DNA from 2 places in the Martelella sp. FLE1502 genome. Region 2 is predicted to be linked to the other one. Evidence: riboswitches for the same ligand, from Rfam matches in the RefSeq annotation. Region 2 holds a riboswitch; the other holds the start of a gene.
The links. A riboswitch is a leader RNA that binds a small molecule or an ion and turns the genes downstream of it on or off. The one in region 2 is predicted to bind thiamine pyrophosphate.
Positions count from the first base shown of each region.

Region 1 (9,893 bases), on a different contig from region 2:
GCAGTGTCATCGAGATAGGGAATCTGGATGCCGTCGATAACGGTCGAAACGCGCGGGCCCTGCATGCCGCGAATGTTGACCGAGCCGGCATCATCGCCGACAAAGGTCACCCCCGGTTCCAGAATGCGGGTGTAATCGTCAAAATCGGTGACGATGTTCTGGTCGAGATCCTCGCGCGTCGACTGGGTGGCAAGCGGGGTATCGGTGATCCCCTCCTTGCCGCCCGTTGTCGTCACGCTGACGGGGGAAAGCACGGTCGTCTGGGTGCTGTCCTGAGCCAAAGAGGCCGTGGCGCTGATAAGGGTGGCCAGAGCCGTGCACGATGCCAAAATCCGCGAAATACGCATCACCGAATCCTTCTTTTTCACTGAAGAACCTGGCTGGCTTGCGAACGGCATGGCGTACTGGCTGGCTGGGCATTTTCCGGCGGTCAGCCGGTGTTGGACTATCCGCTATAAAACACGAGTATAAGTGTCAAGATAAATTGCCCGGCTTTTGACACATTTGCACCGCCTGTGCCGGATATGCGTCATCACCGCTGTCGCGCGGGCAAAAACCCGGCTATGGTGAGCCACGGGTAAAGAGGACTACCGGATGAACAAAAAGCGTCTAGCGCGCCGGGTTGCGGCCGCTGTCGGCATTCTGGTCTTGGGCAGCGGCATTTATCTTGGCGGCCTGCAGGCAAGCGGCAATTTTCACGAGGTCAAGGCGGGCGAGTTCTATCGCTCGGCGCAGCCCAGCGGTGACGCGCTTTCGCTCTATATCGACCGGCACGGCATCAGGACCGTTATCAACCTGCGCGGCGCAAGCCCCGGTCGGGCGTGGTATGACGACGAGATCAGGGTGAGCGCACAAAAGGGCGTCGAACATATCGATTTCCCGATGTCGGACCGGACCATCTTGTCGCCGGAGCGCAGCATGGAACTGCTGGCGCTGATGCGCGATGCGCCGAAACCGATCCTGGTCCACTGCAAGGCGGGCGCCGATCGCACCGGGCTTGCCTCCGTGATGTATCTCCAGCAATTGGGCGGCATCGACGAGGAAACCGCCGAGTGGCAGCTTTCCCCACTTTACGGCCACGTCGCCCTGCCCGGCATCGGACCTTATGCCATGGATACGAGTTGGGAAGACCTCGAGAAAGTTCTCGGCCTCGATAGCTGAAGGCCCCTACGGCGCAAACCGCGACCGCTCCTCCTTGAACCGACGCGCCAGAAACGCGCGGATGAGCGCGATTCGCGCGAGGCTGCCGGTGTCGGGGTGGGAGAGAAGATGATACGCCCGGCGGAAGCCGACGGACGGCAGGATGCGTTCCAGACCCTCGCAGTCGCGGGCGACGAAATCGTGCAGGATGCCGATGCCAATTCCCGCCCTCACCGCCTCCATTTGCCCGGCAACGCCAGCGCAGCGGAATTGACGGCCGGCAAAGCGCGCAAGATGCCCCGCATAATTCAGCGACGAGGCATAGGCATAGTCCTCCACCCCGGTGACGACGACGTGGGCTGCAAGCGCCTCCTCGCTTTCGGGCGTGCCGTGCCGGCGGAGATAGGATGAAGCGGCATAAACGCCGAGCGTGTAGTCCGTCAGCTTGGAAACCACCAGCCTGCCCTCCGCCGGCGGATCGAGGGTGATCGCGAGATCCGCCTCGCGCTTCGACAGCGAGAATGTGCGCGGCAGGGGCACCAGCTCGACGATCAGGCCCGGATGCTCCTCCTGCAGGCGTCCGAGTTCGGCGGCAAGGAAATAGGTGCCGAGCCCGTCCGGCGCGCCAACCCGCACCGTGCCGGAAAGGCTGGCGCCGCGCGCTCTCGTATCCTCCGTAATGCCCAGAATTTCGGTCTCCACCCGCTCGGCCACCGCCAGGAGCCGCTCGCCCGCCTCCGTCAGCGTCGAGCCGGAGGGGCGGCGCTCGAACAGCGGTTCGCCGAGCGCCTCCTCCAGCGCGTTCAGCCGCCGGGCAACCGTCGCATGATTGAGCCCAAGCGCCTGCGCCGCAGCAAGAATCTGCCCCCGCCGCGCCACCGCCAGAAAGACCCGCAGATGATCCCAATCCATACGACTGCCCTATAATTTTTGCACAATGGATTTTAGAATTATCGTGTTTCTTTGCAGAAATTAATAGGCGATAGTGTCGGCACACAGCATCGATCTTTCCCTGGAAGGCAGGGGAATTGAATATGGCCTTGCGGCTTGCTCCCAATACTCTCTCCCGCTGGCGGGAGAGATGTCCCGAAAGGGGCCGTGAGGGTGGCGCGGCATCTCGTCTCGTGAGGGCGTTCGTGGGGATAATCTCCCCCCTCACTGTCGCTGTCGCGACATCTCCCCTCCGGGGCGAGAAGATTGGGGGGCTATGCGGAAGGGCCATGAACGACAGCCTTGCCCTCAAGCGGGAAGATTGATGGCTTCACAATCCAAGAGCCTCATTGGCAGCAACACCGGAGGAATACCCATGAAATCCATTCAGCATTTTGTCGGCGGCAAGCCGTTTGCGGGAACCAGCACCCGCACCGTGCCGACCTATAATCCCGCAACCGGCGAGCAGAGCGGCGAGCTTTCGCTTGCCAGCAACGCCGATGTGCGCGCCGCCGTCGAGGCCGCCAAGGCGGCGTTCCCAGACTGGTCGGCGACCACGCCGCTGCGCCGCGCCCGTATCCTGAACAAGTTCCTGTCGATCCTGGAAGACCGGATCGACGAAATGGCGGCCGTGATCACCGCCGAACACGGCAAGGTCCATTCCGATGCGCTCGGCGAAATCCAGCGCGGCATGGAAGTGGTCGAATTCGCGACCGGCGCCCCGCAGCTTCTGAAAAGCGAATATACCGAAAATGTCGGCACCGGGGTCGACAGCTACGCGATCCGCCAGCCGCTCGGCGTCGTTGCCGGCATCACGCCGTTCAACTTCCCGGCCATGGTGCCGATGTGGATGTTCCCGATCGCGCTTGCCGCCGGCAACTGCTTCGTGCTGAAGCCGTCCGAACGCGACCCGTCCGCCTCGCTGCTGATCGCCGCATGGCTGAAGGAAGCGGGCCTGCCCGATGGCGTGTTCAACGTGGTGCAGGGCGACAAGGAAGCCGTCGACGCGCTTCTGAACGACCCGGATATCGAGGCCGTCTCCTTCGTCGGCTCCACCCCGATCGCGCGCTACATCTACACAACCGCAACCGCCAACGGCAAACGCTGCCAGGCGCTGGGCGGGGCCAAGAACCACATGATCGTGATGCCCGACGCCGACATGGACCAGGCCGCCGATGCGCTGATGGGCGCCGCCTTCGGCTCCGCCGGCGAGCGCTGCATGGCGATCTCCGTTGCCGTGCCCGTGGGCGACGAGACGGCGGACAAGCTGATCGACAAGCTGAAGCCCCGCATTGCCGCCCTCAAGGTCGGCCCCGGCACCGATCCGGAAGCCGATATGGGCCCGGTGGTGACGGCGGCAGCGCTTGAACGCGTGACCGGCTACATCGATTCGGGCGTGGAAGAAGGCGCGGAACTGGTGGTTGATGGCCGCGGCCTGAAGCTGCAGGGCTACGAGAACGGCTATTTCGTCGGCGCGACCCTGTTCGACAAGGTCACTACCGACATGAAGATCTACAAGGAAGAGATTTTCGGCCCGGTCCTCTCCGTCGCCCGCGCAAAGAGCTATGACGAGGCCGCCCAATGGATCAACGACCACGAATTCGGCAACGGCACGGCGATCTTCACCCGCGACGGTGACGCCGCCCGCGAATTCGCCCACAAGATCAAGGTCGGCATGGTCGGCGTCAACGTGCCGATCCCGGTTCCGATGGCATTCCACTCCTTCGGCGGCTGGAAGGCCTCGCTGTTCGGCGATCACCACATGCATGGCCCGGAGGGCGTCCGCTTCTACACCCGCCTGAAGACCATCACCCAGCGCTGGCCCAAGGGCATCCGCGCCGGCGCCGAATTCTCGATGCCGACGATGAAGTAATGTATAAACGTGACCTCCGCGTCCTGAGTGCGCGGAGGTCACGTGTTTCTTTGGTTGCTCCACGTCTTTCTACAACCGGTTACCAGTGCTAACCTGTCACTACTTTTACGGGTGTCTCGTAGGAACCGGTGGGTATGATGATTCGATTGTTGATGGCCTTCGCGGCCTGCAGCGTATTCGCCTGTGAAGCCTCTGCATGGTCGTTCGAAACGCATCCGCAGCCGACAAGACCGGAAATGACGTTCGAGGAATGGGAATTCGCGACCTCCGAACTCGACTACAATCCCCGCATTCCCGATTGCGGTGATTATCTGCGCGGGCACTACGAAATCTATGAAAAGCGCTATCCGGCATTCGCAGACGAGGGAACAGAAGAGGCACGCTATCAACTCTGGCGCGAATACATCCAGACAGACAGTGCTTTCGACGACCTCAATACCTGCATGACCCTGCCATATGTCATGGCTATGTTCCAGCTGGCAGGCAAGCTACGCATTGACAGCGACCTTATCTATTGCGGCCGTTTTTCCCGTAACCCGGAGACGGAGGGCGAAGTCGAATTCGCTGGACTGATGGAGCGCCTGCAAGACGCGGCGAAAAGAGGCAGCGAGGCGGCCCTTCTCTCATTTCTCATCACCGACGACGGCGAGGGCCTGACTCCTTTGAACCCGGACGTCCTCTACTATCTCCATGCAAGTCTGAAGGGCACGCGGACGGCCGAGGAACAGCACCTCTTCGATGACGAATTCATTTTCCGGCATCGCGCCTGGAACCAGGACAATCTAGCCGACCAGCTTTCGCCCGAGCGGCAGCATTTCGTCGAGCAGGCGGCCAAGGATCGCGATCTCGCATCCGTTCTGGCGACCACCGGCCCCTGTCGCGAAACGGCGTGGCGAGCCCCTTCGCCTGAGTAACACCACCTCTTTCCGAAGCGGCTTTTTCTGGTATAACGAGCCACTGGAGCGCGTCCAGGAAAAGTGGATACCGGTTTTCCGTCCGGACGCGCGCAAAAACAAATAGATAGAGCATTTCGGGTTTTCACCGGAAATGCTCTCGAGCGACAGGGGCGTCCGTGAGAGCGGGCTGAGATGTACCCTTGGAACCTGATCCGGATCATGCCGGCGGAGGGAGTCACTCGGGTCTTTGCTTCGGCGCCCGAGTTCCTCCGCGACAAACAAGGAGGACGCCGATGGCCGATATCGCCCCCATACTTGAGAAGATGCGCGCGGACGCGCCGCTTACCCAATGCATCACCAATTACGTGGCGATGAATATCGCCGCGAATGTTCTGCTCGCCGCCGGCGCTTCTCCGGCCATGGTCCACGCCAAGGAAGAGGCCGGCGAGTTTGCCGGCATCGTCTCCGCCGTCACCATCAATATCGGCACGTTATCCCCCGACTGGCTTACCGGCATGAAGGCCGCGATCGAGACGGCCAACGGCAAGCGAACGCCTTGGGTATTCGACCCCGTCGCCCATTTTGCCACCGGCTTCCGCGCCAGGGCCGCGCGCGAAATCCTCGACCTCGGGCCCACGATCCTGCGCGGCAATGCCTCCGAAATTCTCGCCTTCTCCGGCGCCACCAGCGCCGGCAAGGGCGTCGATGCCGGCGACAGCGTCACCGCCGCCGAAGAGACGGCGAAGGCGCTTGCCCGCGAGCGCAACATGGTGGTGGCGGTCACCGGCGAACGCGATTTTGTGACCGACGGAAGCCGCATTGCCCACATCGGTGGCGGCTCGCCGCTGATGCCCCGGGTCACGGCGCTCGGCTGCGCGCTGACGGCGCTTGTCGGCGGCTATGCCGGAGCATGGCGTGACGATGCCTTCGAGGCAACGGTCGCGGCACTTGCCCATTACGCAGTGGCCGGCAGCCGCGCGCATCGAAAGGCCGAGGGCCCCGGCTCGTTCCAGGTCCATTTCCTCGATGCGCTCGCCGCCGTCACGCCCGAAGCACTTGGCCTTGAGGCGGAGATCGAATGGCTATGAAATTCGACCTTTCCCTCTACCTCGTTCTCGATCCCGATCTCTGCGGCGATTACGGCATGGTCGCCACCACGCGCGATGCCGTCGCCGGCGGCGCGACAATCGTGCAGCTCCGCATGAAACGCGCCTCGACGCGCGAACGCATCGACATGGGGCTTGCGCTTAAACAGGTGACAGCCGGCACGCCGGTCCGGCTGATTGTCAATGACGACGTCGAGGCCGCCATCGCGATCGATGCCGACGGCGTTCATGTCGGCCAGGAGGATGCCCGCCCGAAAGATGTCCGGGACCTGATCGGCGATGACAAGATTCTCGGCGTTTCCGTCAACGGCCTCGACGTCGCGCGCGCCTTTGATCCAGCCGGCATCGACTATGTTGGCGCCGGTCCGGTCTTCGCCACCAGCACCAAGTCCGATCACGCGCTGCCCGTCGGCTTTGCCGGCCTTTCCTCGATGATCGCGCTTTGTGGACTGCCGGCCGTTGCGATCGGCGGGTTGAAAGGGGAGCATGTGGAATCCACATTCAGGCATGGGGCCGACGGGATCGCCGTCGTTTCGGCCATTTGCGGCCAGCCCGATCCATATCAGGCGACGGCGGATCTTGCCGAAGCCATCCGGAAGGCGAAGCAATGATCGCAAACATCCTCTCGATCGCCGGTTCCGATCCCTCGGGCGGCGCCGGCATTCAGGCCGACATCAAGACCTTTTCGGCACTCGGAACATACGGCATGGCGGCGATGACGGGCCTGACGGCGCAGAACACCCGCGGCGTCACCGGCGTGCACGAGGTTCCCTCGGCCTTCGTCGCCGAGCAGATCGCCGCGATCTTCGATGACGTGAAGGTCGACGCTATCAAGATCGGCATGGTCGTCAATGCCAATATCGCCGTCACCATCGCCGACAGCCTGCGCCACCATGTGGAGGTGCCGGTCGTGCTCGATCCGGTCATGGTCGCCAAGGGCGGCCACCGGCTGCTGCCGGAAGACGCCATCGAGGCGCTGAAGGATCATGTTATACCGCTTGCCGCCGTGCTGACGCCCAACCTGCCGGAAGCCGCCGCCCTGCTCGGCGTCGAGACCGCCGCCACCCGCGATGAGATGATCGAGCAGGCAACCGCGTTGAGAGGCCTCGGTGCGCAGGCGGTGCTGCTGAAGGGCGGTCATCTGGAGGGCGCGGAAAGCCCGGATCTGCTAGTGACAGCCACCGGCGAGGAATGGCTGGAGGGCGCGCGCATCGATACCGCGAGCACTCATGGCACGGGCTGCACGCTTTCAAGCGCGATCGCGGCCGAGATCGGCAAGGGCGCGCCTCTTTCGGAAGCGGTCGCAAGCGCCAAGCGCTATGTCGCCGGCGCGATTGCCGCGGCCGACAGCCTGCATGTCGGCTCCGGACATGGGCCGACCCATCATTTCCATGCGCTGTGGGGCGAAGTCACCAAAACGTGATGCCGTCGGCCCCGCAGTCAGCCGCCGTTCATCTTTTCTACGCTAATCCTGCCCCTAGCTTCCAAACAGAGGCTGCGTATACTGCTGCCTGAGCAACGAAGGAGGCTTTGGATGAAAAACGGATTTATGATCGCCGGCGCTGTCGCGCTCTGTCTCAGCGCGGGTTTTGCGGTTGCAGAGGATGGACCGCAAATGCTGCGCCAGGACGACATGAAGGCGATCGGCAAGGCCATGGGCCAGCTCGGCGCGATCGCCAAGGGCGAAAACGCCTACGACCCGATCGTGGTTCAGGGCGCGCTTTCCGATATCTCCACCAACATCACCGATTTCACGACCCATTTCCCGCCTGATTCGAAAACCGGCAACGACACCGAGGCGAGCCCGGCGATCTGGGAAAACATGGACGACTTCGAGGCCCATGCGAAAAAGCTCGCCGATGATGCCGATGCCCTGCTGGCCGACCTGCCGGCCGATCAGGCCGCCGTCGGAGCCGCGATGAAGACGCTGGGGGCCAATTGCGCGGCCTGCCACAAGCTCTACCGCGTCGACAAATAGAGCCCTCTCATTATCTTGTCGCAGTTCCGGGCGTTGGAGCGGTTCCCCGTTTGCCCGGAACTGCTGTTTTTTGTTGAAATGCGGGAACAGGGAGACCCGGCGTGAAAAAGCTGACGATCATCGTACTGGCTGTCGCCGCTCTGTTCATGGGGGCGGCGTTCGTGGTTGCCTTCACCCCGCCGAAGCTCGACCCGGCGGACTATCAGGATTTGCAGGCCGCCGATCCGCATAATGGCGCGAAAATGTTCTGGGCCGGCCAGTGCGCCGGCTGCCATGCAGCACCGGGCACGACCGGCGAAGAAAAGCTCGTCCTGTCCGGCGGACACCCGATCGAGAGCGATTTCGGAACCTTCTATGCGCCCAATATCTCTCCCGACAAGCAGGAAGGCATCGGGGACTGGTCGCTCATGGACTTCGCCAACGCGGTGAAGAAGGGCGTCGGCCCGCATGGGCGCAACCTCTACCCCTCCCTGCCCTACACCTCCTATGTGCGGATGAAGGATCAGGACGTGAAGGACCTTCACGGCTACATCATGACGCTGCCGCCGAGCGATACGCCCAGCAAGCCGCACGATGTCGACTTCCCGTTCAATATCCGGCTGGGGCTGTCATTCTGGAAGCAGCTGTTTTTCAAAAACGAACCGCGGGTGCAACTCGCCGACGCCTCGCCCGAAATCATGCGCGGGCAGTATCTGGTCGAGGGGCCGGGCCATTGCGGCGAATGCCACACGCCGCGCAATGCGCTTGGCGGGCTCGAATATGACAAATGGCTCGCCGGCGGGCCAAACCCCGACGGCGAAGGGACGATCCCGGACATCACCCCGGGCTCCGAAAGCATCGGCAACTGGACGGCGGCGGAAATCGCCGACTATCTCGAAACGGGCTTCACGCCGGACTTCGATACCGCCGGCGGCTCTATGGTCGATGTGCAGCAGAACCTGTCGCATCTGCCGCGCTCCGACCTCGAAGCCATCGCCGCCTATCTGAAGGCCGTGCCCGCGCAGTAGTGCGTCGGGCGAAAAAGTGGAATCCGGTTTTTCGACAGACCCGACGCGCCAGAACAGATAGCGGGATCAATCGGCGAGCGTCTGCATATAGCGCATGCCGGTCACCGGCCGCGCGACGAAATCCATCTGCTGGTAGAACCGGTGGGCGCCGAAATTGCCGGTGGCGGCGCTGACCGACATGTAGGAGCAGCCGGCTGCCTTCGCGAAATCACGCGCGCGGGCGATCAAATGCTGGCCGACGCCGTGGTTGCGGTGGCCGTCGCGCACGAAAAGATGGTGGAGATCCATGCCGCGCCGTCCCTGCTGCGCCCGGTAGAGCGGCGTCAAAAGCGCGTAGCCGAGAAGCTGCGCGCCGGCATCGGCGACCAGCGCGGTCACCCACGGCGTCGGCCCGAACAGGTCGCGCCTCAGGCTCTCCGCCGTCATTTCCGACGGATCCTCGTGAAAGGCGGCAAGCAACCCGATCATCTCGAGCAGTTGCGGAATATCGGGCTCGACCGCCTTCCTGATGGTCATCAGGGCAGGTCGTTCCAGTGCGATTTTGTCTTGATCGTCAGTCATTTTATCGTCCCTTGGCCTTCGAATTCTGCCGCCGTGGGGGACGTTTTCTTTCAACACCTTGCCGCCCCCAGGCGGCCGGTGATGAACATGATCAACAGGCCGCTCCTATTGGAACAGCCAAAAATACATATGATTGTGGGTCACGGTCTTGATCATGAAAAATCCAATGCGCTCAATCGCGCATCTTGTCAATTCAAAAACGCGGGCCGCGCGCTATTTGCAGGTCGAGCGCGCCCAGTCCATGTAGAGTTTCATCGCCTGTTTCGCCATCGGCCCCGGTTCGAAATCGCGGTCGTCGAGTTTGATCACCGGCACGACCTTGTTGTAATTGCCGGTGAGGAACAGTTCGTCGGCCTCGAGGAAGTTCTTCACCGTCAGCGTCTTCTCCTTGGCGGCAATGCC
Region 1 is NZ_JBAKFQ010000011.1:56,577-66,469, forward strand. It holds gene V6767_RS11470 (TonB-dependent hemoglobin/transferrin/lactoferrin family receptor) at 1-347, opposite strand, end outside; gene V6767_RS11475 (tyrosine-protein phosphatase) at 595-1,161, shown strand; gene V6767_RS11480 (LysR family transcriptional regulator) at 1,168-2,052, opposite strand; gene V6767_RS11485 (CoA-acylating methylmalonate-semialdehyde dehydrogenase) at 2,447-3,943, shown strand; gene V6767_RS11490 (hypothetical protein) at 4,078-4,857, shown strand; TPP riboswitch at 4,996-5,090, shown strand; gene thiM (hydroxyethylthiazole kinase) at 5,133-5,927, shown strand; gene thiE (thiamine phosphate synthase) at 5,918-6,556, shown strand; gene thiD (bifunctional hydroxymethylpyrimidine kinase/phosphomethylpyrimidine kinase) at 6,553-7,368, shown strand; gene V6767_RS11510 (c-type cytochrome) at 7,480-7,923, shown strand; gene V6767_RS11515 (c-type cytochrome) at 8,070-8,930, shown strand; gene V6767_RS11520 (N-acetyltransferase family protein) at 8,997-9,491, opposite strand; gene V6767_RS11525 (branched-chain amino acid aminotransferase) at 9,705-9,893, opposite strand, start outside.
Region 1: linked by a shared signal. The riboswitch ahead of thiM (hydroxyethylthiazole kinase) and the one ahead of thiC (phosphomethylpyrimidine synthase ThiC) in region 2 are both predicted to bind thiamine pyrophosphate.

Region 2 (9,893 bases):
CAGATGGGCTTCATGCTGCTGCAATGCGGTCTCGGCCTGTGGCCGCTGGCGCTTTTGCATATTGTCGCCCACTCGCTTTACAAGGCCCATGCCTTCCTGTCGTCGGGCGGGGCCGTCGCTGCCGTCGCCAACCTGCGCCGGCCGGGCCCGATCGCCATCCCGAGCGTTGCCAACGTCCTGCGGTCCTTTGCCATCGCGCTGGTCCTCTACGGCCTCGTGTCCGTCGTCTTCTCGCTGGCTGCCGGCCCGAAAACGCCGCAGGCGCTCGCCATCGGCGCGATGCTGATCTTCGGTGTCGCCTATCTGGTGGCCCAGGGGCTGGCCGACGCCGCGCCCGCGGAGCTGACATGGCGCACATCGCTTTCGGCGCTGTTCGTCGCACTTGCCTATTTCACCTTCCAGCAGATCGCAAAGCTGATGTGGGGCGCAAGCCTGCCGCATGCGCCGGTCGCAGGCCCGCTTGAATGGGCGCTGATCGTACTGGCCGTTGTGTCCTTCGGTCTGGTCGCCTTTGCCCAGGCGGTGTTCCCGCTCTGGGCGCACCATCCGTCCACGGCGGGGCTCAGGGTCCACATCGCGAACGGCCTTTATCTCAACGCGCTGCTCGACCGCTTCATCGGCGGCTATCGGCTCGCGAAATCCAGACAGTGAAAGGAATTTCCATGTTTATCGATCATGGTCACCGCGCCCCGCTTGAGGCGACGGACATTCTCGACGCGGGCATGCGGGCGATCCGGGCCGTTCCGCCGGCCTTCCCGCTGGAAGCGACGGTTGCGGTCAACCCGTTTCTCGGCCAGACCGGGCAGGATTTCGCCACGGCGTCCGCGCGCCTCGCGCGGTGCGCGGGCGCAAGCCTTACCCAGGCAAGGCAGTCCTACCAGGCGAACATCGCCTCGGGCGGCATTCGCGATGAAGATCTCCTCGCCGCGCTTCTCGCGAGCCCGGCCGCCGGCAAGCCGGACAGCCTCGCGCAACTGAAGGAAATGGCAAGCAAGGAGCGGCCCTTGCCAAGGCCCGTGCCGACGATTGCCGATCTGGCTGCCGAACTGTCCGGCATCGACTGGCCGGCGATCATTGAAAAGACGATCGGACTGTGGGCCGCCGGCTATTTCGATCGCGGACAGGCGCTCTGGTCGCCAGCGCCGAACCAGAGGGCATTCGCTGCCTGGCGGACCTGGGCGAGCCGCGACCTGACCCCGGAGATCGCCGGGCTTTCCGGCTTTTGCGCGCATGTGTCCGCAGCGCCCGATACGACGGAGCAGGCGATCCTCAGGGCCTGCGGCCGGCTGAAGGTCAATCCGCGAGTGGCGGAGTTTTTCTTCCATCGGCTGATCATGGATCTCGGCGGCTGGGCGCAGCATGCCCGCTGGCTGCTGTGGCGCGCCGAGCAGGACGGAACGTCCGACGAGACGCTGGGCGATCTGCTGGCCATTCGGCTGATCTGGGAAGATGCGCTGCTGGAGCGGTATCCGGAACTCACGGAAGACTTTCAGGCAACGCTTTCGGCGCATGCCGCGCCGCTTGCGCCCACGCAGGACCAGGTAATCGACGAGATCCTGCAGGACGCCTCGGAGCGGGCACATCTGCGCGCGCTCTCCGCGAGCCTTTCCGCAGCGAAGCCGCAGGCTGGCAACCGTCCGGTCCTGCAGGCGGCGTTCTGCATCGACGTGCGCTCGGAAGTGTTCCGGCGGGCGCTGGAAAACCAGAGCCCGGATATCGAGACGATCGGCTTTGCGGGCTTTTTCGGCCTGCCGGTTGCCCACCGGGACCATGGTTCGGATATCGAGGAAAGCCATCTTCCGGTACTGCTGAAACCTGCGCTGCGGTCGACCGGTCACGGCACTGCGGCGAGTGAAAACGAGACCCGCATCAAGGCGCGGACGATCCGGGCTCTCGGACGATTCCGCCAGGCGGCGGTCTCGTCCTTTGCCTATGTGGAAGCCGCCGGACCGTTTTATGCCGGCAAGCTGGTGAAGGACACGCTTGGCCTGGGCGGCAGGGGGGCTGCCTGCTGCCACTCCGCGCCGAAACTCGATCCTGAACTTACCGCTCAGGCGAAGGCCGCCACGGCAGCCGCCGTCCTGAAGGCGATGAGCCTGACGCGCAGTCACGCCCAAACGGTTCTGCTGGTCGGCCATGGCGCCAATGTCACGAACAATCCGCACAGGAGCGCCTATCACTGCGGGGCTTGCGGGGGCTATTCGGGCGAAGTCTCGGCAAGGCTGCTGGCCAGCCTGCTGAACGATGACGAGACCCGCGCAGGCCTGCCCGGTCACGGCATCGACCTGCCGCAAGACACCCGTTTTGTGGCCGCCTTGCATGATACGACGACGGATGAGATCACCGTGTTCGACGCAGATTTTCCGTCCGCAAAGGACCAGATGGGACCTGTTCGGACATGGCTGAGCCGCGCGGGCGCGCAGGCGCGCGCCGAAAGGGCCATCCGCCTGCCGGGCGCCAGCGCCCAGTCGATTTCGGCAAGGGCCGCCGATTGGTCGGAGATCAGACCCGAATGGGGCCTTGCCGGATGCGCCGCCTTCATCGCCGCGCCGCGCCATGTGACGGCCGGAGCCAACCTCGACGGACGCGCCTTTCTGCACAGCTATGACTGGCGGGCGGACGAGGACTTCAGGACGCTGGAACTGATCTTGACCGCTCCGGTGGTCGTCGCAAGCTGGATCAGTCTGCAATATTACGGCTCCACGGTTGCGCCGGAGGCCTTCGGCGGCGGCAACAAGCTGATCCACAACGTGGTCGGCGGCATTGGCGTGGTGGAGGGCAATGGCGGCCGCCTGCGGCCCGGCCTGCCGTGGCAGACCCTCCACAATGGCGAAAACCTGGAGCATGCGCCGCTCAGGCTATCCGTGCTGATCGAGGCCCCTGAGGAGGCAATTTCGTCTGTCCTCAATGTGCATCCCGAAGTCAGAGCGCTTTTTGAAAACCGTTGGCTGCACTTGCTCGCCTTGAAGGATGGGCGGATGGCAAGACGGTATCATCCAGGTGGCGTCTGGACGGAAGAAGGGGAGGTTGAGCAGGCGGCGTGAGCCCCGCCTCGTCGCTGGAGGGGGGCAGTAGCCAACCGTGCCGCCCGTCTCCGCTCTGTTGTTCGCAAGTCCTTTTTTATGAGTTCGCGGCGGCGGTCAACCTTCCCCGCCGCGACCATCATCCATCGAAACGGTGACGCTCGCGGGACAGCGGATGCCGCGCGCGATAGCCTCAGGCGCATTGCCAGGTGGAAGGGTATCGGAGGCATTTGCCGATACGGACATGCGATCGGAACAATCTGCCGTCCCGCCGGTTCAACTTATGAACCCCGCTGCGTGAGCGCGGCGCACGCACAGCTATCCTCCACGAGTGAGCGACATTATGCCCGAAGACGGCAAAGGCCGCGAAAACCGAATACAGCTTATGGGCTGGGCGATTGCCATTGTGGTTCTGCTGGCAGGCGGCGCCGTCGTCGCCTTCAGTTTCTTCTGGTCCTCGGACGAGACCCAGGCGGAGGCGCCGGCCGCCCCGCTGGTCAGGGTCGCCAGCCCCGTCGAACTGAACCAGCCGTTGACGATCTCGCAAACGGCGCTGGTCCGTTCGGGCACTGAGGTGGTCCTGGCACCTGAGGTTGGCGGACGCATCGAAAGGATCGGCGAAAATTTCGCGGCAGGCGGGCGACTGGCCGAGGGCGATCTCGTCATCGAGCTCGATGATGCCCGTTTCCGATCCGATCTGCAGGCTGCACAGGCGGCTGTTGAAGAGGCCGAGGCGAGCCTCGATGAAGCCCGCGCCGATCTCGATCGTCAGAACCAGCTTGCCGAGCGCGGCGCAACGCCGGAAGCCACGACCGAGGATGCCGCCGCACGGGTCAAACGCGCCCGCGCCAGCCTGTCTTCGGCGCGCGCGCAACGCCAAAGCGCTGAGATCGCGCTCGACGATACGCGCCTGGAAGCGCCGTTTCCCGCCGTCGTGCTGAGCGCCGATGCGGCGCGGGGCCAACTGGTCAGCGCCGGCACAAGCGTCGGCACGGCTGCGCTCGCGGGATATGCGGAGGCGGCTGTCGGGCTCTCCGAACGCGATTTCGCGCTTCTGGGCGGCGAGGCCGCGCTTCTGGGCAAGCCTGTCGGCATCCGCCCCGTGCGGGCTGAGGGCGAAGTCAAAGACGTTCGGATCGGCACGGTCACGGCCGTCATTCCGCGCATTGAATCATCTGCCAGAACCACCGAGGTCATCGTCAGCATCCGCAATCCCTTCGCCGCCGACGAAGGCGCGACGGCGCTCAGGATCGGAGAGGTCGTTCGCGTCCATTTCGCCCTTCCCGATGAAGAGAGCCCTTTCGCTGCCCCGTCAGGCGTGGTGCAGGCCGGCCAGCAGGTCTGGGGCGTTGACAGCGACAACAGGCTGGTTCGGCTGGAGGCGGAAGTGCGCCGCCGGATCGAAGGCGCGGTCTTGCTAAGCGGCGATCTTGAGGGACGACGTTTGTTGCTGACGCCGGTCGACACGCCTGTCGACGGGCTGAAGGTGAGGGTCGACGGCGATAAGCCGGTCACCGTCGGCGATCTCTCCGACCCGGTCGCGGACCGGATCGCGTCGGCCCCATCAGGTCTCGTCGACGTGCCGGATGACATCGCGTCCGGCGCGGCGTCCTCCGCCGCAGGCGCAACCGCAACCGGCGGCAACAATGCCGCCGGCGCTAATACGGCAGGTGGCGCGGCGCAATGAACTGGCTGATCAGACGCGTTTTCGAGACGGGCGTTTTTGCAAATCTTCTTCTGGTCGGTCTGGTTGCGGCGGGGCTTCTGTCGCTCGCCACGCTGACGGTCAAGAACTTTCCCGACCTTTCGACCGGAACCATCAGCATCACCGTCACCTATCCGGGCGCAACGGCCCAGGATGTTTCTGATTCCGTCGTCGAGCCGATCGAATCGGCGATCCGCAGCATCGAGGGCATCCGCAAGATCACCGCCACGGCGAGCGAAGGACAGGCAAGGGTGATCGCGGACCTGACGCGCGGGGCGGACCCCGAGACGGTGAAGGACGATATCCAGACCGAGGTCCGAAGTCTCACATCACTTCCTCAATCCGCCGAAGAACCGGTGATTGTCGAGGTCGAGCCGGAGGAACTCGCGATACAGTTCGCCCTTTCCGGAGATCTGTCTGCGGATACGCTGAAGGCGATCGCCGTTTCCGCGCGCGAGGACCTTCAGGCCATCGATGGCATATCGCAGGTGAGGATCAGCGGCGCGCCGGAGGATCGTATTTCGGTCGAGGTGCCGCAGGCGCAGCTTCTCGCCTATGGCACGACGCTCGGCGCGCTCGCCGAGCGCATCGGCAATGCGACCGCCGACTATTCCGCCGGAACGCTTGACGGGCCGGAGGACCGCGTTTCGGTGCGCACCGCCGGCGAACGCGATACCGGGGCGGCGATCGGGGAGATCGTGATGTTTTCCTCGCCGGCCGGCGCGCAGGTGCGGCTTGACGATTTCGCTGAAATTTCCGACGGGCTTGCCGAAGACCCCGTTCTGGCCGAGATCGACGGCAAGCCTGCCGTCTTCGTCAATGTTTTCCGTGCCGGAAGCGAACCGCTGCTCAACATCGTCAGCCTGACGCAGGATTATCTCGAAAACGAGCTCGAACCGCGCCTGCCGGAAACCGTGACGCTCACCGAGTGGCGCAATCAGGCAACGTCGCTTCAGGGCCGGATCGACCTCCTGGTCAAGAACGGCATCATCGGCGCGGCGCTGATCCTGGTCATCCTGACGCTGGCGCTCGATATCCGCATCGCAGCCTGGGTGTCGGTCGGCATCGCCGTGTCCTTCATCGGCACCTTCGCGCTGATGGCCTTGTTCGGCGTCAGCATCAGCCAGCTTTCACTGTTTGCCTTCATCCTCTCGCTTGGCATCGTGGTCGATGACGCCATCGTGGTCGGCGAAGCCATCTATACCGAGCGGCAGTCCGGCAAATCCGGCCCGGAGGCGGCCATCGACGGAACGCTCCGAATGGCGCGGCCGGTTTTCTTTTCGGTGGCGACAACCGTCCTCGCCTTCGTGCCGCTTCTGTTCATTCCGGGCCTTTCCGGCTCCTTCCTCGCGCCGGTGGCCGCCGTGGTCATCATGGTTCTCGGTCTGTCGCTGGTCGAGAGCTTCTTCGTGCTTCCCACGCATCTCTCCCATCTGCGCTCCGGCGAGCCGCGCCGGTTTTCGCCAAGACGTCTGGCCGATCCGCTGCGCCGGCAGGTCGGCGGGCGGATCGACAGCTTTGCCGATACCCGTTTTCGCCGGGTCGCCGAAACGGTCGACCGTCATCCAGGCCCGACGCTGGTGCTCTGCCTCGGCCTGCTGCTTGCCTCGCTGGCGCCGCTGACGCTCGGTTTCGTCCGTTTCGTGTTCTTTCCCGACATCGAAGGAAATTTCGTCTCCGCCGAACTGCAGATGAGCGATGGCACATCCGTGGCGGCCACGCGCGCGCAAGCCGAACAGCTGGCAGCGGCGATGGACCGGGCGGCCGGCCAACTGGCCGAGCAGACCGGAGAGGATGCGAGCGATATTCGCCAGGCAAGCGCCATCCTGATCGGCGTACCCTCTGTTTCCGGCGGTCCGCCGGGCGGGACGGAAAGTACAGCCGCCAGCACGGCGCGCGTCGAGGTCAAGATCGCCGATGCCGAGACCCGCGACTTTTCCGCAGGCGAACTGGTCGATCTCTGGCGCGCCGAGGCGGGCGAGATCGCCGGCGCGCGCTCGCTGAGTTTTTCCACCAGTGAGGTCGGCATCGGCGCCGATATCGTCCTCAATATTGCCGCCGGAACGCCGGAGGCGCGCGCAGCCGCGGTCGACCGGATCAGGAGCGCGCTCGTTGAAAAAGCCGGCGTCACCGCCGTCAGGGACAGCCGGGGCTCATCCTCCGAAGAAGTCGTCGCCACGCTTTTCGATCAGGGCCAGGCGCTTGGCGTTGAACTGAGCTCGGTGGCGCGCGGGCTTCGCAACGCGCTGTTCGGCGCGGTGGCCACGGAGTTCCAACGCAACCGCGAAGAGGTGGAGGTGCGCGTGCGCCTGCCGGCATCGGACCGCGCAACCATCGCCGATCTTCAGGACCTGCGGCTGCCGGCCGAGGGCGGGCTGGTTCCGATCGGCACGGTGGCCGACCTCGCCTTCCAGCCGGCGCCATCGACGATCACAAGGATCGACGGCAGTCGCGTGACCACGGTCACCGCCGATGTCACGGGCGGCTCGACCACCGGCAGTGAAGTGACGGATCAATTGATGACGGAAACCGTGCCACAACTGCGCCGGGATTATCCGGGTCTCGAAATCACGCTGGGCGGCGAGCAGGAGGAGCAGAGCCGCTTCGCGCCGGCGCTGCTGCGCAATGCTGTCCTCGCGCTTTTGGGAATTTACGCCCTTCTGACGCTGGCTTTTGGTTCCTATACGCGCCCGCTGATCCTGCTGACGGTTCTGCCCTTCGGTCTCGTCGGCACCATACTCGGGCACTGGGCGCTGGGGCTTGAACTGACGCTCCTGTCGATGTTCGGCCTCATCGGACTGATGGGCATTCTTCTGAACAACGCCCTGCTTCTGGTCATTCGCACTTTCGAGTGCGCCGAAAGCGGCAGTTCCAGGCCGGTGGTTGATGCCATGGTGGAGCGCCTGAGGCCGATCATCCTGACGACGGTGACGACGTTCCTTGGCGTCACGCCGCTCATTCTGGAAACCAGCCTGCAGGCCCAGTTCCTGATTCCGACAGCGGTCGCGCTCGGCTTCGGCATCCTTGTCGGCTCGTTCTTCACCCTCGCCGTCGTCCCGGCCGTCAGCGTGCTCTATCTGAGGCTTTCCGATCATGGAAAGGGGAAGGGCGCAATCGACGCTTCCTGACTGAGCGCCGCCATGCGCCCGCAAGAAGGTGGCCAAAAAGGTATCGATCGTAGGGCCCAATGTGGCATCTGGGCGATAAAACCTGCCGGCCTGGCGCGCGTGGATTTATGTCGTTGTTCGCGGAAGGCGTTGACAAGCTCACACATCCGGCGCAACTTTGGCGCGCTCACCCGGGGGGTCCCGACAAGGGGCTGAGATACTGCTGGCTTTCGCAGCGCAGTGACCCGATGAACCTGATCCAGTTCACACTGGCGTAGGGATGGTGCATCGGCTGCGCGGGATAAAGCCCGCTGTTCCTTTCAGGCGCAGTATGCGCGGCCTCCTCCATTCAACGTCGAACTGGGTCTCCAACGCCAAGAGCTATGGAGGCTCCGACCGATGCAAGACTTATCTCCGACCGTTACCAAAGGCCCGCTGCCGGCATCTCGTCGCGTCTGGCACAAGGGCGTGCTGCACGCCGGTATCCGCGTGCCGATGCGCGAGATCGATGTTCACCCGAGCGCCGGCGAACCGCCCGTCACCGTCTATGACAGTTCCGGCCCCTATACCGATCCGGATGCCGCCTTTACCATCGAGGGCGGTCTGCCGCGCCTGCGCGAAGACTGGATTACCGCGCGCGGCGACACGCAGGCCTATGACGGCCGCCATGTGAAGCCCGAGGATAACGGCTTTGCCGAGGGCAAGCGGCTGGTGCCGGAGTTTCCCGTGCGCCATCAGCCGCGCCGCGCCACGGAAGGCAAGGCCGTAACCCAGATGGCCTATGCCCGCGCCGGGATCGTGACGCCCGAAATGGAGTTCGTCGCGATCCGGGAAAATCTCGGCCGCCGGGCCGCGAAAGAGGCTTTGGCGCGTGACGGCGAGAGTTTCGGCGCCGAAATCCCCGATTTCATCACGCCCGAATTCGTCCGCGATGAAATTGCGAAGGGCAGGGCGATCATCCCCGCCAACATCAACCATCCCGAGGCCGAGCCGATGGTGATCGGGCGGAATTTTCTGGTGAAGATCAACGCCAATATCGGCAATTCCGCCGTGACCTCCTCCATGGCCGAGGAAGTGGAAAAGATGGTCTGGGCCACGCGCTGGGGCGCCGATACGGTGATGGACCTGTCCACCGGCCGCAACATTCACAATATCCGCGACTGGATCATCCGCAATTCGCCGGTGCCGATCGGCACGGTGCCGCTCTATCAGGCGCTGGAAAAGGTCGGCGGTATTGCTGAAGACTTAAGCTGGGAAGTCTTCCGCGACACGCTGATCGAGCAGGCCGAACAGGGGGTAGATTACTTCACCATCCATGCCGGCGTCAGGCTGCATATGATCCCGATGACGGTGGGCCGGGTGACCGGCATCGTTTCGCGCGGCGGCTCGATCATGGCCAAATGGTGCCTGCACCACCACCGCGAGAGCTTTCTCTACGAGCATTTCGACGAGATCTGCGATATTGCCCGCGCTTATGACGTGTCGTTCTCGCTCGGCGATGGGTTGCGGCCCGGCTCTATTGCCGATGCCAATGACGAGGCGCAGTTTGCCGAACTGGAAACGCTGGGCGAACTGACGCAGATTGCCTGGGCGAAGGATTGCCAGGTGATGATCGAGGGGCCCGGCCATGTGCCGATGCACAAGATCAAGGCGAACATGGACAAGCAGCTTGAGACCTGCGGCGAGGCGCCGTTCTACACGCTCGGGCCGCTGACCACCGATATCGCGCCGGGTTACGACCACATCACCTCCGGTATCGGCGCGGCGATGATCGGCTGGTTCGGCACGGCGATGCTCTGCTATGTGACGCCGAAGGAACATCTCGGCTTGCCCGACCGCGACGATGTGAAGACCGGGGTGATCACCTACAAGATCGCCGCCCATGCCGCCGATCTCGCCAAGGGGCATCCGGCGGCGCGCATCCGCGACGACGCGCTGTCGCGTGCGCGCTTCGAGTTCCGCTGGGAGGACCAGTTCAACCTCTCGCTCGATCCGGAAACCGCGCGGTCCATGCATGACGAGACCTTGCCGAAGGAGGCGCACAAGGTCGCGCATTTC
Region 2 is NZ_JBAKFQ010000008.1:116,731-126,623, reverse strand. It holds gene V6767_RS09365 (proton-conducting transporter transmembrane domain-containing protein) at 1-651, shown strand, start outside; gene V6767_RS09360 (YbcC family protein) at 663-3,044, shown strand; gene V6767_RS09355 (efflux RND transporter periplasmic adaptor subunit) at 3,367-4,710, shown strand; gene V6767_RS09350 (efflux RND transporter permease subunit) at 4,707-7,856, shown strand; TPP riboswitch at 8,018-8,134, shown strand; gene thiC (phosphomethylpyrimidine synthase ThiC) at 8,235-9,893, shown strand, end outside.